3 regions of the Citrobacter meridianamericanus genome follow, and region 1 is predicted to be linked to each of the others. Evidence: predicted binding sites of a transcription regulator. Region 1 holds the regulator's gene; each other region holds the start of a gene.

Region 1 (5,310 bases):
GATAATGTTACCTGCACCAACGAACAGTGCAAATGTCATAAATCCCAAAGCGATAATATCGCGCGATTTTAACTGATGGGTCATAAAGTCTTACTGCCTGTGGATGTGGTGTTGAAAATAGTAAATTTTTGCCTTTCCCTGGGGGACAATACAGCGGCATTTTTGCTCAATTCCAGCGGGAAACACTCCCGACCTGGCGCGGCGAAGAATAGTTTTTCGATTTACCGCGTAAATGCAGTCGGTATGACAGCACCTGGAGCGCAATTTAAACGCTTATAACGTTTTAAAGCAAGGTGGGATCCAAAAACCAGAACAATATAGCGATATGAAAAATAGGGTTAGCACAAAACACCATTTCATGGAAAAAGGTATGGGTAATAGTTCGAACAAAAAACAACCAAACGTCGTAAAATTCAGGATACTTATATTGACCATATAGAAAAAGCCAGCTTACGCTGGCTTTTGGAAAGATTATCTTACGAATACGCCTTAACCGTTATTTTTGGCAATTAAACGTTCCGGGATCACGAAACTAAATCGCGTCCCTTTGCCGGGTTCGCTATCGATATTCAAACGGCTGTCGTGATGATGCAAGGCATGCTTCACGATGGCCAGCCCGAGTCCGCTCCCGCCCGTTTGCCGCGATCGCGCCTTGTCTACGCGATAAAAACGCTCGGTCAGGCGTGGAATATGCTCGGCGGCAATGCCTGGACCGTTGTCTTCCACACAAAATTCCGCCCCCGAAGGCACATGCTGCCAGCGTACGGTAATGTGCGTTCCCGCAGGCGTATGGTTCACCGCGTTATAGACGAGATTCGAGATAGCGCTACGCAACTGCTCCTCGTTACCCCGCACATTCAGGCTGTTATCAACATCAAAAGTAAACGTATGTTTGTGCTGGCTCAGCGTTTGCGCTTCGTGCTCAACCACGCGCAGCATCATGGGCACATCGACCTTCTCATTCAATTGCAGCGCTGGCGCAGCCTCAATTTTTGACAGCGTTAGCAGTTGCTTCACTAACCCTTCCATCCGGTACGTTTGTTCACGCATGGTATGCAGCGCTTTTTCGCGCGTTGTCCCTTCTAACGGATGCTCCTGCATCATTTCCAGATAGCCTTGCAGCACCGTCAGCGGGGTACGCAGTTCATGGCTGGCATTGGCGAAAAAGTTACGTCGTGAACCTTCCAGTTGATGCATCTGGGTAACGTCGCGCGCCACCATCAGCAATTGCTTATCGGTATAGGGCATTACGCGAATTTCCAGATGCCGTCCGGTATTGAGCACCAGATTGATGGGCCGGCTAAAATCGCGCGTTTTCAAATATTGTGTGAATTCCGGGTAGCGCAGCAGGTTAAGAATATTTTGCCCGCTATCGTCCGGCCAGCGCAGTCCAAGAACCTGCTGAGCCAGTCCGTTACACCAGAAAATACCGCCTTCTTCGGTGGTTAGCACCACTGCGTCGGGTAGCGATTCCGCCCCGCTGCGAAAGCGCTTAATCAGATTACCCAGTTCACGACGACGTTTTTTGTTGCGCAACTGCATTTGATGCAGCCCATGCAGCAGCGGTTCCCAACTGCCGCGCCCCGGCGGGGGCGTCATACTTCTGTCGACCCATAGCCACCAGGACAAACGTAATAAATTCCAGAAATGCCAGATAAGCAGGCCCGTTACCGACGCCAGTAAAAACCAGGGCAGGTAACCAAAAAAAGCACTAAGGATAAATGCCGGTATGCAGCACAGGATCAGCTCCAGTACCAACCTTTTCCATGACAATCGTTCTAGCAAACGCCTTACTCCCTAAACGGCCTAATCCTTCAGGCCCTGATTCTTGTCAGTCAGAAGCGGGTCGAAAAACGATATCCCGTTCCGCGAACCGTCTGCACCATACGATCGTGTCCGCTGTGCTCCAGCGCCTTACGTAAGCGGCGGATATGCACATCGACAGTCCGGTCTTCCACGTATACATTGGTTCCCCAGACATGATTGAGGAGTTGCTCGCGGCTGTAGACACGCTCTGGGTGAGTCATAAAGAAGTGCAACAGCTTGAATTCGGTCGGCCCCATATCCAGCGGATCATCACCAGTCATCACGCGATGCGAGGTGGGATCAAGGCTTAGCCCCTGCATCTCAATAACCTCTTCCACTGCCATCGGCGAAATACGACGCAAAACAGCTTTAATACGCGCCACCAGCTCCTTAGGAGAAAACGGTTTGGTAATATAGTCATCCGCGCCGGTTTCCAGACCACGAACGCGGTCTTCCTCTTCTCCCCTCGCCGTCAGCATCATCACCGGGATGTCCCGCGTCATCGCTTCACGCTTGAGATGTTTAATAAACTGTAGACCCGAGCCACCGGGAAGCATCCAGTCAAGCAGGACGAGGTCCGGCCAGGGTTCATTGAGTTGGTTCACAGCACTGTCATAGTCTTCGGCTTCTACGGGTTGAAAACCGTTTTGCTCGAGCACGAAGCAGACCATTTCACGAATTGGAGCTTCATCTTCTACGACCAGAATACGTCTCGCCATGATTTGCCCTGTTATTAGTTGCTTGTCATCATCAGTATCAATACGGCGTCATTATGCGTCAGATTTATGACAGATTTATGAAAAGATCATCCAGGTTTAACGCAGGCCATTGAATTATGACAGCCCGGAGACAAGATATTCTCTCCCATGCAGGGTTATAATCCCCGCCATTGTTTTATCGTCATGGAACTCTTATGCGCATCCTTCACACGTCTGACTGGCATCTGGGCCAAAATTTCTACAGCAAGAGCCGCGCCGCTGAACATCAGGCCTTTCTCGACTGGCTGCTGGAAACGGCACAATCCCATCAGGTGGATGCCATTATTGTGGCAGGCGATATTTTTGATACCGGCTCACCGCCAAGCTATGCCCGTGAGCTGTATAACCGTTTTGTCGTTAATCTGCAGCAAACCGGCTGTCATCTGGTGGTACTGGCAGGCAACCACGACTCCGTCGCCACACTCAATGAGTCCCGCGATATTCTGGCGTTTCTCAACACCACAGTCGTTGCCAGCGCCGGTCATGCGCCGCAGGTTCTACTGCAACGTGACGGCACGCCGGGGGCGATCCTGTGCCCGGTTCCTTTCTTACGTCCGCGCGACATCATAACCAGCCAGGCGGGGCTGACCGGACAAGAGAAACAGCAGCATTTGCTGTCAGCCATCACCGACTATTACCAGCAGCAGTATCAGGACGCCTGCACGCTACGTGGTGACCAGAATCTGCCCATCATTGCGACCGGGCATTTGACCACTGTCGGCGCCAGTAAAAGTGACGCCGTCCGTGAGATTTATATCGGTACGCTGGACGCCTTCCCGGCGCAAAACTTCCCTCCGGCGGACTACATCGCGCTGGGCCATATTCACCGGGCGCAGGTTATTGGTGGCACAGAGCATATTCGCTACTGCGGCTCGCCGATTGCGCTCAGTTTTGACGAGTGCGGCAAAAACAAATGCGTGCATCTGGTGAGCTTTGATGCCGGGAAACTCAGCGCCGTTGAAAATATCACCGTACCGATCACGCAGCAACTTGCGGTACTGAAAGGCGATCTAGCCGCCATAACCGCCCAGCTTGAACAGTGGCGCAACGTACAGCAAGAGCCGCCGGTGTGGCTGGATATTGAAATTACCACCGATGACTATCTGCATGATATGCAGCGTAAAATCCAGGCCTTGACCGAAGATTTACCGGTAGAGGTGTTACTGGTGCGCCGCAGTCGGGAACAGCGCGAACGTATTATGGCCAATGAACGTCGTGAAACATTAAGCGAGCTGAGCGTGGCGGAGGTTTTTGACCGCCGCCTGGCGCTGGAAGAACTCGAAGAACCGCAGCGCGAGCGGCTTAATCAGCTGTTTAGCGCAACCGTACAGACGCTTGCGGGGGAGGCTGAAGCATGAAAATACTCAGCCTGCGCCTGAAAAATCTCAACTCCCTGAAGGGAGAATGGAAAGTCGATTTTACGGCAGAACCTTTTGCCAGCAACGGGCTGTTCGCCATCACCGGGCCCACGGGTGCGGGAAAAACCACCCTGCTGGACGCAATTTGCCTTGCGCTGTACCACGAAACGCCGCGCCTGAATACCGTGTCACAGTCGCAAAACGACCTGATGACCCGCGACACCGCAGAGTGTCTGGCCGAGGTGGAATTTGAGGTGCGAGGCGAAGCCTACCGCGCATTCTGGAGCCAGAACCGGGCGCGTAATCAGCCAGAGGGCAATCTGCAGGTTCCGCGCGTAGAGCTGGCCCGCTGCGCCGACGGAAAAATCCTCGCCGATAAAGTCAAAGACAAACTGGAGATGACCGCCGAGCTTACCGGGCTGGATTACGGCCGTTTTACCCGCTCGATGCTGCTGTCACAGGGGCAGTTTGCCGCATTTCTCAATGCCAAACCGAAAGAGCGCGCCGAACTGCTGGAAGAGCTGACCGGCACCGAGATCTACGGACAGATTTCGGCGATGGTATTTGAAAAGCACAAATCAGCGCGCACGGAGCTGGAAAAACTGCAGGCCCAGGCCAGCGGCGTGGCGCTGTTAGCGCCAGAGCAGGTACAGTCCCTGACGGAAAGTTTGCAGGCACTTACTGACGAAGAAAAACAATACCTTACCAGCCAGCAAGCCCAGCAACAGCACCTCAACTGGCTCATTCGGCAAAATGAGCTACAGGCGGATTTAAACCGTCACCAGCAGGCATTACAGGCAGTGCTTCAGGCGCAAGAAGATGCGCAGCCGCAGCTGGCAGTACTGAGCCTGGCACTGCCAGCCAGAGCGTTACGTCCGCACTGGGAGCGAATCCAGGAACAAACGGCTACTATTGACCGCACAAGACAGAAGATTCAGGAAGTAAATGCTCGCTTACAAAGCAGCTTAGCGCTGCGCGGTCGTATTCGTCAGCAGGCGCAAACGCAGTCAGCCGCCATGCTCGCCGGACAACAAACGTTAACCGACTGGCTGAAGGAGCATGAAAACTTCCGCTTATGGAGTAGCGAACTGGCAGGATGGAAAGCGCTTCTGGCCCAGCAGTCCGACGCCAGAACCCAACTGCGCCAGTGGCAGCAGCTACGGGAGAACGATACGCGCAAGCTCGATGCTCTGACGCAACCCTCGCTGACTCTTTCGCCGCAAGAGGTAGCGACGGCGCTGGCGCAGCATGCGCAGCTTCGCCCATTACGCCAGCGGTTGAGCAATCTGCACGGGCAAATTGCACCGAAGCAAAAGCAACTGGCGCAGTTACGCACCACGCTTGTGCAGCGTCAGCAAGAGCTGACGCAACGTAACGTGGTATTAGCC
Region 2 (5,310 bases), 990 kb from region 1:
GCGGGCGCTGATCGTCACCGTGGTGCTGATCTGCTTGTCCGGTCTGGCCCTGGTTGCTGTGGCTTGTCACACGCTGGCAGATTTTGTCGGCTTCCTGGTGCTCGGCGGCCTGTCGATCATCGCCGCAATCACTTACACCGTGGGCAATCGCCCTTACGGATATATCGGTCTGGGCGATATTTCCGTGCTGGTGTTCTTCGGCTGGCTGAGCGTTATGGGAAGCTGGTATCTGCAGGCGCATACGCTGATTCCGGCGCTCATTCTGCCTGCCACCGCCTGCGGCCTGCTGGCAACTGCCGTGCTCAACGTCAACAATCTGCGCGATATCAACAGCGACAGAGAGAACGGCAAGAACACGCTGGTGGTGCGTTTAGGCGCCGTCAATGCCCGCCGCTACCACGCCTGTCTGCTGATGGGCACGCTGGTCTGTCTGGCGCTGTTTAACCTGTTCTCACTGCAAAGCCTGTGGGGATGGCTGTTTGTTCTCGCCGCTCCGTTGCTGATTAAACAGGCGCGATACGTGATGCGTGAGATGAACCCTGAGGCAATGCGCCCGATGCTGGAACGCACCGTAAAAGCGGCACTGTTAACTAACCTGCTGTTTGTCGTTGGAATTTTCTTGAGTCAGTGGTCTCTTTAACTGACAAATATCAATTAACAATTGATGATTTTGCCAACAGTACACATAGCGCGATATACTAAAAATTCTCGCAGCAACTGAACGTTGAGCCTATGAAATACGATACATCCGAGCTTTGTGACATCTATCAGGAAGATGTCAACGTCGTGGAACCACTGTTCTCTAACTTTGGAGGGCGGTCGTCGTTTGGCGGACAAATCATCACGGTAAAATGTTTCGAGGACAACGGGTTGCTGTACGATCTGCTCGAACAAAACGGCCGTGGTCGCATTCTGCTGGTCGATGGCGGCGGTTCTGTCCGTCGTGCGCTGGTCGATGCCGAACTGGCTCGACTGGCCGTACAGAATGAATGGGAAGGTCTGGTCATCTACGGCTCAGTCCGTCAGGTAGACGATCTGGAAGAACTGGATATCGGCATTCAGGCGATTGCCGCAATTCCGGTCGGTGCCGCAGGGGAAGGTATTGGAGAAAGCGATGTACGCGTCAACTTTGGCGGTGTAACGTTCTTCTCCGGCGATCACCTGTACGCTGACAACACCGGGATAATCCTCTCCGAAGACCCGCTTGATATCGAGTAAGTAAAAAAGGCCATCAGCAAATTTGATGGCCTTTTTTTCATTCATTTGATTCGTAATGAATGACTTTAATATCATACTTTTCATTTTTTTCTTCGGCAACGACGCTCATCATCTCACGACTGGCAGGATAAGTTTCGATATAAGCATTTAATTTATCCTCAGCTATCTGAAGGTCACTCTTTTGTATTCCGGTAAAAATTATTTCACTGAGTTGAAGATGGCTACCTTCATCTGAATAGCTTACAAAAAACCAGTCGCTGGATACCCTTGGAACCTGTTTAAGAGGTGTCGGTGTTAGCAGATGATAGAATAATAAATTCTGCTGTGTATAGATTTTTTCTGTAAAGATGCTCAACATGAAACAGCAATAAAGTAGCGAAATTAAAATCATAAATACAATAATAAAACCTGATTTCCTGAACTTCATATGCGGAGTTCCCGAACATAATTTGGATTCGCAACAGGTTTTATTATATCCATAAATAAAGGTAATTCCCCTGAGTAGGGTTCATGTTTCTTATCCTTATCTATTGGGTCAGGAAATAGTAACGGAATAACGCTTTTGTTTTTATACTCACCAACAGGACCATAGAAGTCCCAGATACGATAAGCCTTTTCTTTCGAACAGATCCGAAGACGAGAGGTGTAATCTGCATAATTTACAGCTTGGTAAAAACCAAATAAGTTCGATACCAAATCTTCAGCACTATAGCCACTATCCGTTAAATATACGTAAGGCCAAAAATCCTGCAAGGATTCGAAGCGATGTGACGTACCTAAGAATATCGATAAAGCAATACCTTGTAAGGTTCGTTCCGGTAATCCTCGTCGCACCATAAATCTACGATATATACCAGTATTAATATTTAGGCCATGAATGTTTTTGGACATACTTTGATGATAATTTACTTCATAAAATTCGCTATCACCACCACGAGCGCTTATCATTTCAAACCATAATCTTTCAGCCCCTGCTGGATTAGCATGGCCTAAATCAATCCATCCTAGATTCTCTGTATAGATAAGGCCATATTTAATATCACTGGTGATAAATCGATCCGAATTATCAATAATATCGTTTCTTTTTGTCATATCGTATTCTTTGAAATTTAAAAGTTACGATATCCTAATATCTACATAGTAAAAAGGCATCCATTATGGATGCCTTTTTAAAGAAATCAGAATTAGACTTCTTCCATACGACCCAGGAGGGCATGCAGACGATCCTGCCAGCCATTCTGCTGTTCTTTCAGGTTGTTGTTCTCACGCTCCAGCTCTTCACGCTGCTGCTGTGCAGTCTGAACTTCCTGCGACAGTGAGTTGTTTTTTTCTTTCAGCTCTTCGATTTCCATCTGTAACAGCGTGATGGTATCAATCGCCTGCTGTACTTTTGCTTCCAGTTTCTCAAACACTTCTAATGACATCGTCATACCTCTCCTGAATTGCAAGGCGTTGATGGATAAAAATCCTCGTCCCGATAACCGGCGACGCCTTAATAAAAACGAGCGCACTCTACTTAGCTCCGATTGTATGAAGCCGCGCCATCGCTGTCCAGCGGCATCCCGCGCAGATTGCGGTTTGCAACACTTTTCGTCTTTCTCCTGGTGACATTACTGTCATAACTCTTAAGTGTTAACGAATTGATCATTGAAATGATTCAGCTCACACTATTTTTGTATAACAAATACCGCCAGATGGCGCGATAACGCTCATTTTGTTGATGCAGTACACACATTTTAATTTCGATATTTCTCGTTTTTGAGCGTTAACGATAAATTAACAGTGTGCCTACCGGCTCCGGGGATGTCAGTGACCTTCTCGCACATAAACATTAATCTCTCTTCAGGATCCGATTATGAGTCAAACCTCAACCTTAAAAGGCCAGTGCATTGCTGAATTCCTCGGTACCGGGTTGTTGATTTTCTTCGGTGTGGGCTGTGTCGCTGCACTCAAAGTGGCCGGGGCTACTTTTGGTCAGTGGGAAATCAGTGTCATCTGGGGCCTGGGGGTAGCGATGGCTATCTATCTGACCGCAGGCGTTTCTGGTGCACACCTGAATCCCGCGGTAACCATCGCACTCTGGCTGTTCGCCTGTTTTGATAAACGCAAAGTTATCCCTTTTATTATTTCGCAAATTGCCGGCGCCTTTTGCGCAGCGGCACTGGTTTACGGGCTTTATTACAATCTATTCCTCGATTTCGAACAAACTAACCATATCGTGCGCGGCAGTACCGAGAGCCTGGGTCTGGCAGGTACTTTCTCCACCTATCCGAACCCGCATATCAATTTTGTGCAGGCCTTCGCGGTTGAAATGGTCATTACCGCTATTCTAATGGGGCTGATTCTGGCTCTGACCGACGATGGTAACGGTGTACCTCGTGGTCCGCTGGCACCACTGCTGATCGGCTTGTTGATTGCCGTTATTGGTGCTTCCATGGGTCCGCTGACAGGTTTTGCGATGAACCCGGCACGTGACTTCGGACCGAAACTCTTCGCCTGGATGGCCGGATGGGGTGAGATTGCCTTCACGGGTGGTCGTGATATCCCTTACTTCCTGGTACCGGTGTTTGGCCCAATTACCGGCGCGATTTTGGGCGCATGGGCATATCGCAAACTGATTGGTCGCCATTTACCGTGCGATGTCTGCGTGATTGAAGAAAAAGACGCGGCGGCCAACACTCAACAAAAAGCTTCGCTGTAATGTGACTACGGGACAAAAATTATGACTGAAAAAAAATATATCGTTGCGCTCGACCAGGGCACCACCAGCTCCCGCGCGGTCGTAATGGACCACGATGCGAATATCGTTGCCGTTTCACAGCGCGAATTCGAGCAAATCTACCCGAAAGCAGGTTGGGTAGAACACGACCCAATGGAAATTTGGGCAACCCAAAGCTCTACGCTGGTTGAAGTTCTGGCGAAAGCCGATATCAGTTCCGATGAAATTGCAGCAATCGGTATTACTAACCAGCGTGAAACCACCATCGTCTGGGAGCGTGAAACCGGTAAACCAATCTATAACGCCATTGTGTGGCAGTGTCGTCGCACCGCGGATATCTGCGAAAAGCTCAAGCGCGATGGCATGGAAGAGTATATCCGTAACAACACCGGCCTGGTGATTGACCCGTACTTCTCCGGTACCAAGGTGAAGTGGATCCTCGACCACGTTGAAGGCTCACGTGAGCGCGCTCGTCGCGGCGAACTGCTGTTTGGTACCGTGGACACCTGGCTTATCTGGAAAATGACGCAGGGACGCGTACACGTCACGGATTACACCAACGCTTCACGTACCATGCTGTTTAACATCCATACCCTGGACTGGGATGACACGATGCTGGATGCGCTGGATATTCCGCGCGCCATGCTGCCAGAAGTGCGTCGTTCTTCTGAAGTGTACGGCCAGACCAACATTGGTGGTAAAGGCGGCATTCGTATTCCTATCTCCGGTATTGCCGGTGACCAGCAGGCGGCTCTCTTTGGTCAGCTGTGCGTGAAGGAAGGGATGGCGAAAAACACGTACGGTACCGGCTGCTTCATGCTGATGAACACCGGCGAGAAAGCCGTTAAGTCCGAAAACGGGTTGCTGACTACTATCGCCTGCGGACCGACCGGGGAAGTGAACTACGCGCTGGAAGGTGCGGTATTTATGGCTGGCGCATCCATTCAGTGGTTGCGCGATGAAATGAAGCTCATCAGCGATGCATTCGACTCTGAGTATTTCGCCACCAAAGTGAAAGACACCAACGGCGTGTACGTCGTTCCGGCATTTACTGGCCTGGGCGCACCGTACTGGGACCCGTATGCACGTGGCGCCATCTTCGGCCTGACCCGTGGCGTAAACTCCAACCACATCATCCGCGCAACGCTTGAGTCTATCGCTTACCAGACCCGCGACGTACTGGAAGCAATGCAGGCTGACTCCGGAATTCGTCTTCACGCCCTGCGCGTTGACGGCGGTGCAGTTGCCAACAACTTCCTGATGCAGTTCCAGTCTGACATTCTGGGCACCCGCGTTGAGCGCCCGGAAGTCCGCGAAGTCACCGCATTGGGTGCAGCGTACCTGGCTGGTCTGGCAGTAGGCTTCTGGCAGAA
Region 3 (5,310 bases), 490 kb from region 1:
ATGCGGCAAATGACAAGCCAGAGCGCCCCCACATCAGAATGTTTTGCGGGTTACCTATTGGCGTGAGCAACGATCCGGCGTTAACCGCCAGCGCCTCAAAGATAATCAGGCGATTCACCGGAATAGCGCATAATTTTTTCAGGGTGATCGTCAGCGGAACAACAATAAACAACGCCACATCATTGGTCAGAAACGTCGACAGCAGCGCCGCCGCCAGCACCATAAATATTCCCACCTGGCGTTCTGTGTTGAAGCGGCGGGTCATTTTTCGCCCTAACACATCAAAATAGCCGCTGAGCTCGACCCCTTTGGTCAGTAACATCAGGCCGCTAAGCGTAATAATCGTGTGCCAGTCAATGGCACCTGGCCACAGCCGGGGCGCAAATGGCGTGAACAGGCTCAGTGCAACCCCGACGATGATTAACAGCTGGAAAAAGCGATCGCGCTGCAAGGCGCGTAGTAAAGGGAAACTCATTCAGAGCCTGTTCCTTGCTGTTGCGTAAACCGGCTAAAAGCCTCCAGCGTTTCCTTACTGACGTGATGCTCCATTCCTTCCGCGTCACGACGGGCAATTTCCGGGCTGATGCCTAAAATCAACAGGAAATTCTCTACGATCTGATGACGCTCCCGACTCTCCTGAGCCAGCCGTTCTCCTTCTGCGGTTAAAAACACGCCCCGCCAGGGGATCATTTCAATCAACCCGACGGAAGCCAGGCGCTTAAGCATTTTGGCAACCGTCGGCTGGGAAACCCCAAGCCGCGCGGCCATATCAACCTGGCGCGCCTCCCCCACCTCAATAATGAGATCGGAAATCAGCTCTACGTAGTCATCAATCAGCTCGCGGCGATGCGCCTCCCGAACCTGACGAAACCCTTCAACGTGTTCTTCGACATTCACCAATTGCGTCACTTTTTTTGTTGTTGGCGTACCTGCGCGACGACTCATTCTGCTTCCTCGTTACTGTGACGCGTTAACGGCATCTGATTAGAGAAGGCTCATTGTAAACCAGAGTTGCGTGGGCACAAAAAATTAACGTTTTAGCAATAGCTATATAATATAGCCTGTGCTATATCTGTATATAATAAAGACATCCCTCACGGACTGATGGGATCGTGAAGTCAGGAGGTTTATATGAATGAATTTAAGAGGTGTATACGCGTGTTTAGCCACTCTCCCTTTAAAGTACGGTTAATGCTGATCTCTATGCTGTGCGACATGATTAACAGCAAACCAGAGCAGGATAAACCTTCAGAAAAATAATGCGGCGTTGCGGTACGCCGCTTCTTTTTCCTGCGGTCACCCGAATACAGCGATCGTTTTTGTGCCAATAACCCTTCTTTTTGTCAGTTTTGCCACGTCCCTCGCAAAACAATTTCTTTGTAGTAGTTGACCTTCTCTTGCACACACTCTATCTTTTCGCAGCCCTGCGTATATTGCGGCTCGCGGATGCGGACCCTATCCCTCTTCTCGCTCTCTCAGGCAGGCAATGACCCTTAGCGCCAGGGTAAGCACATGGCGTTTTTGTAACAGTGGCATATGAATTTAACCCTCAAAGATTCAATCATTGCTCGCAGCCGGGCGATTAGTCCGTGGACTGGCCTCTATTTCTTACAGTCTCTGCTGATCAATCTTGCGCTGGGCTATCCGCTTAGCCTGCTCTATAGCGTTGCTTTCACCTGTATATTAATGCTGATGTGGCGCAGTGCGCCGCGCGCGCAGAAAGCGCTGATTGGCATTTGCTCGCTGATTGCGGCAATGTATTTTCCGTTCGGCCAGGCATACGGTTCGCCGAACTTCAACACGCTACTGGCCCTACACTCTACCAATATGGAAGAGTCCACCGAAATTCTGACCATCTTCCCGTGGTACAGCTATCTGGTTGGCATGTTTATTTTCGCCCTTGGTGTTATCGCCGTACGTCGTAAAAAAGATGAACAAAAGCGCGGCTGGAATAAGTTCGACAGCGTTTGTTTGTTATTCAGCATTGTCGCGTTCTTTGTTAACCCGGTGCAAAACCTGGCCTGGGGTGGCGTGTTCAAGCTGAAAGATACCGGCTATCCGGTTTTCCGATTTGCCAAGGACGTGATCGTCAATAACAACGAAGTGCTCGACGAGCAGGAGCGTATGGCGAAGCTGTCGAGCGTCAAAGACAGCTGGACGGTAACCGCCGTGAAGCCGAAGTATCACACCTACGTGGTGGTGATCGGCGAAAGCGCCCGCCGCGATGCGTTAGGCGCGTTTGGCGGCCACTGGGATAACACCCCGTTTGCCAGCTCGGTTAACGGCTATATCTTCGCGGATTACATTGCCGCCAGTGGTTCTACGCAAAAATCACTCGGCTTAACCCTGAATCGGGTAGTTGATAATAAGCCCCAGTTCCAGGACAACTTTGTTACTCTGGCCAACCGCGCAGGATTCCAGACGTGGTGGTTTTCCAATCAGGGACAGATTGGTGAATACGATACGGCTATTGCCAGTATTGCGAAGCGAGCAGATGAAGTTCAGTTCCTCAAAAACGGTGATTTCGAAGCAGACAAAAACACCCGCGACGAAGCGCTGTTGAAGATGACCGCCCAGGTGCTGGCAACCGAGCGCACGCAGCCGCAGCTGATCGTACTGCATTTAATGGGCTCGCATCCGCAGGCCTGCGACCGTACGCAAGGAAAATACGAAACTTTTGTCCAGTCAAAAGAGACCTCCTGTTACCTGTACACCATGACGCAGACGGATGACCTGCTGCGCCAGCTTTACGAACAGTTACGTAACAGCGGCAATAGCTTCTCGATGGTCTATTTCTCCGATCATGGCCTCGCCTTTAAAGAGCGTGGAAAAGAGGTGCAGTACCTGGCGCATGACGATCAGTTCCAGCAGAATTTCCAGGTGCCTTTCATGGTGCTGTCGAGCGATGATAAAGCGCATCAGGTGATTAAAGCCCGTCGCTCAGCGAATGATTTCTTGAGCTTTTTCTCGCAGTGGACGGGGATCAGCGCAAAAGAAATTACCAACAGCTACCGCTTTATCTCAGAGAAAAAGGCCGGTCCGGTGTATATCACCAACTTTAAGCTGCAGAAGGTGGATTACAACCACCTTGGTACCGACATCTTCGAGACCAAATCTCGCTAACAGCTCAAATTGCAGGCAAAAAAAATCCGCCCCGAGAGGCGGATTTTTTATATCACCGAAGTGATTAGAAGCGGTAACCCACGCCAGCGATCCAGGTGCCAACGTCAACGCTACGAATACGGCTCTGCTCGTAGGAGAAGTCCAGAGCAACGTTTTCGATCGGGTTGAACTGCAGACCAGCACCGTAGGAGAAACCGTAGTCACTGGTGGTGTGGTTGTCAGCCGGGGATGCTGCGTTCTGGAATTTACCGTAACCAACACCCACTACGCCGTAAATGCTCGCCCAGTCGTTCAGACGGTAAGCCGGGCCAGCAGTGATGCCGTAGTACTGGGTTTTGTTGTAGTCGCCAGAAGCATCGGTACGATCTTTTTCAGTGTAAGTGAAGGAACCGATAACACCCAGCGGGTTGTTGTCCTGCTCGTAACGATACTTCAGGTTAAAACCGTTCATTTTGTTCGCTGCGCCCTGAGCATCGCTCTGAGCGTAACCACCGGTAACGGTAGAAGTAGCAGCTACAGCAGTACCTGCGGAGAAAGCCAGAACAGCGGCCAGTGCTGAAAGACATGCAATTTTTTTCATAACCACCTCAAATGTGCTTCAAGTAAATCTTAAGTTTTAAATATACCAAAAATTAATGGGAAACTCTTTGCGATTAGCGATGTCTAACGGGGTCTTTCATGTAACAGAACATTTCAGAAACCCGCTATCTCTTTCAATTAACATCACTTTTCTAACGTAAACTGCCATTATTGCGCGCACAATATGGCACATTCATCCAGATTATTCCTAATCACACAGATTATTAATCCATCACTTTCATCCCATTGTACGGAACTGAGCAATTTTTTTTTCAACGAATACTCAACCACATGAGTGTATTTCCATTACACTCGCTGTTTTACTTCTATTGACATATTTAGACAGGAGAAAGGATGCCGGGGTCGTTACGTAAAGCGCCAGTCTGGTTGCCTATTTTGGTTTTGCTGATTGCTATGTCCTCCATTCAAAGTGGAGCATCTCTGGCAAAATCGCTGTTCCCTCTCGTTGGCGCACCGGGGGTGACTGCACTGCGCCTTGCACTGGGCACCCTCATCCTTATCGCCTTCTTTAAACCCTGGCGTTTACGATTCGCCAAAGAGCAACGTCTTCCTCTATTGTTTTACGGCCTGTCGCTGGGCGGGATGAACTACCTCTTCTACCTGTCAATTCAGACCGTACCGCTGGGAATTGCCGTGGCGCTGGAGTTCACCGGCCCGCTCGCGGTAGCGCTATTTTCATCCCGACGTCCGGTGGATTTCATTTGGGTTGCACTGGCTGTACTCGGACTGTGGTTCCTGCTGCCATTAGGTCAGGACGTTTCTCACGTCGATTTAACCGGTGCTGCGCTGGCGCTGGGGGCTGGTGCCTGCTGGGCAATCTATATTCTTACCGGGCAACGTGCCGGCGCGGAACACGGCCCGGCTACCGTTGCGGTAGGGTCATTAATTGCGGCGTTGATTTTTGTCCCTATCGGTGTGCTCCAGGCCGGCGATGCCCTGTGGCACTGGTCCATTCTGCCATTAGGCCTGGCCGTTGCGGTCCTCTCTACTGCGCTTCCCTATTCGCTGGAGATGATTGCGCTGACGCGACTGCCAACGCGTACTTTTGGGACGTTGATGAGCATGGAACCGGCGCTGGCGGCGGTTTCCGGAATGATCTTCCTCGGTGAAACGCTGACACTAATTCAGACGCTTGCGCTGGGCGCCATTATTGTCGCATCGATGGGTTCTACGCTCACTATTCGCAAAGAACCACAAATAAAACAAGTTGACGTAAATTAACCCCTTAATATTCTGCATGGTTTGCATAATCATGCAGAATATCCAATTGTAAATTTGCGTAATAATTATTCTAATAAATAGATTTTTCTCATTCGCATATTTGATTCATTTTTTACATTAACATAAAAATAACATCATCCCATCAAAAACCACCATAAGATACTGATTTTATCAACTATTTTATATTCATCGTCTCTTCACTATTAAAGTAATAGGTAACACCGGGAAGATAAATCCAAATTTAGCGCTATACTTATTTTCGTTGAAGAGTTGGGACATAAACATCAAGAGGATATGAAAATATGAGTACCGCAAAATTGGTAAAAACAAAAGCATCTGCCCTCCTTTATACCCGCAACGATGTGA

The links. Region 1 encodes PhoB, which activates phosphate uptake and scavenging genes when phosphate is short. Its sites were predicted from a motif close to CTGTCATAAAACTGNCNNAT; they were not measured.
Region 2: NMD08_RS24605 (MIP/aquaporin family protein) is a predicted target of PhoB. The motif match lies at 2,832-2,851, and genes of this name have one in related genera.
Region 3: NMD08_RS17690 (phosphoethanolamine transferase) is a predicted target of PhoB. The motif match lies at 1,511-1,530, and genes of this name have one in related genera.

Annotation. Positions count from the first base shown of each region.
Region 1 covers NZ_CP101036.1:4,078,695-4,084,004, forward strand. Annotated here, with positions in the region: gene brnQ (branched-chain amino acid transporter carrier protein BrnQ) at 1-84, opposite strand, end outside; gene phoR (phosphate regulon sensor histidine kinase PhoR) at 490-1,785, opposite strand; gene phoB (phosphate response regulator transcription factor PhoB) at 1,836-2,525, opposite strand; gene sbcD (exonuclease subunit SbcD) at 2,720-3,922, shown strand; gene sbcC (exonuclease subunit SbcC) at 3,919-5,310, shown strand, end outside.
Region 2 covers NZ_CP101036.1:5,067,236-5,072,545, forward strand. Annotated here, with positions in the region: gene menA (1,4-dihydroxy-2-naphthoate polyprenyltransferase) at 1-640, shown strand, start outside; gene rraA (ribonuclease E activity regulator RraA) at 733-1,218, shown strand; gene NMD08_RS24590 (hypothetical protein) at 1,256-1,645, opposite strand; gene NMD08_RS24595 (hypothetical protein) at 1,642-2,310, opposite strand; gene zapB (septal ring assembly protein ZapB) at 2,403-2,648, opposite strand; gene NMD08_RS24605 (MIP/aquaporin family protein) at 3,074-3,919, shown strand; gene glpK (glycerol kinase GlpK) at 3,941-5,310, shown strand, end outside.
Region 3 covers NZ_CP101036.1:3,586,676-3,591,985, forward strand. Annotated here, with positions in the region: gene NMD08_RS17675 (anion transporter) at 1-475, opposite strand, end outside; gene mntR (manganese-binding transcriptional regulator MntR) at 472-945, opposite strand; gene mntS (manganase accumulation protein MntS) at 1,132-1,260, shown strand; gene NMD08_RS17690 (phosphoethanolamine transferase) at 1,537-3,123, shown strand; gene ompX (outer membrane protein OmpX) at 3,188-3,703, opposite strand; gene rhtA (threonine/homoserine exporter RhtA) at 4,057-4,944, shown strand; gene dps (DNA starvation/stationary phase protection protein Dps) at 5,247-5,310, shown strand, end outside.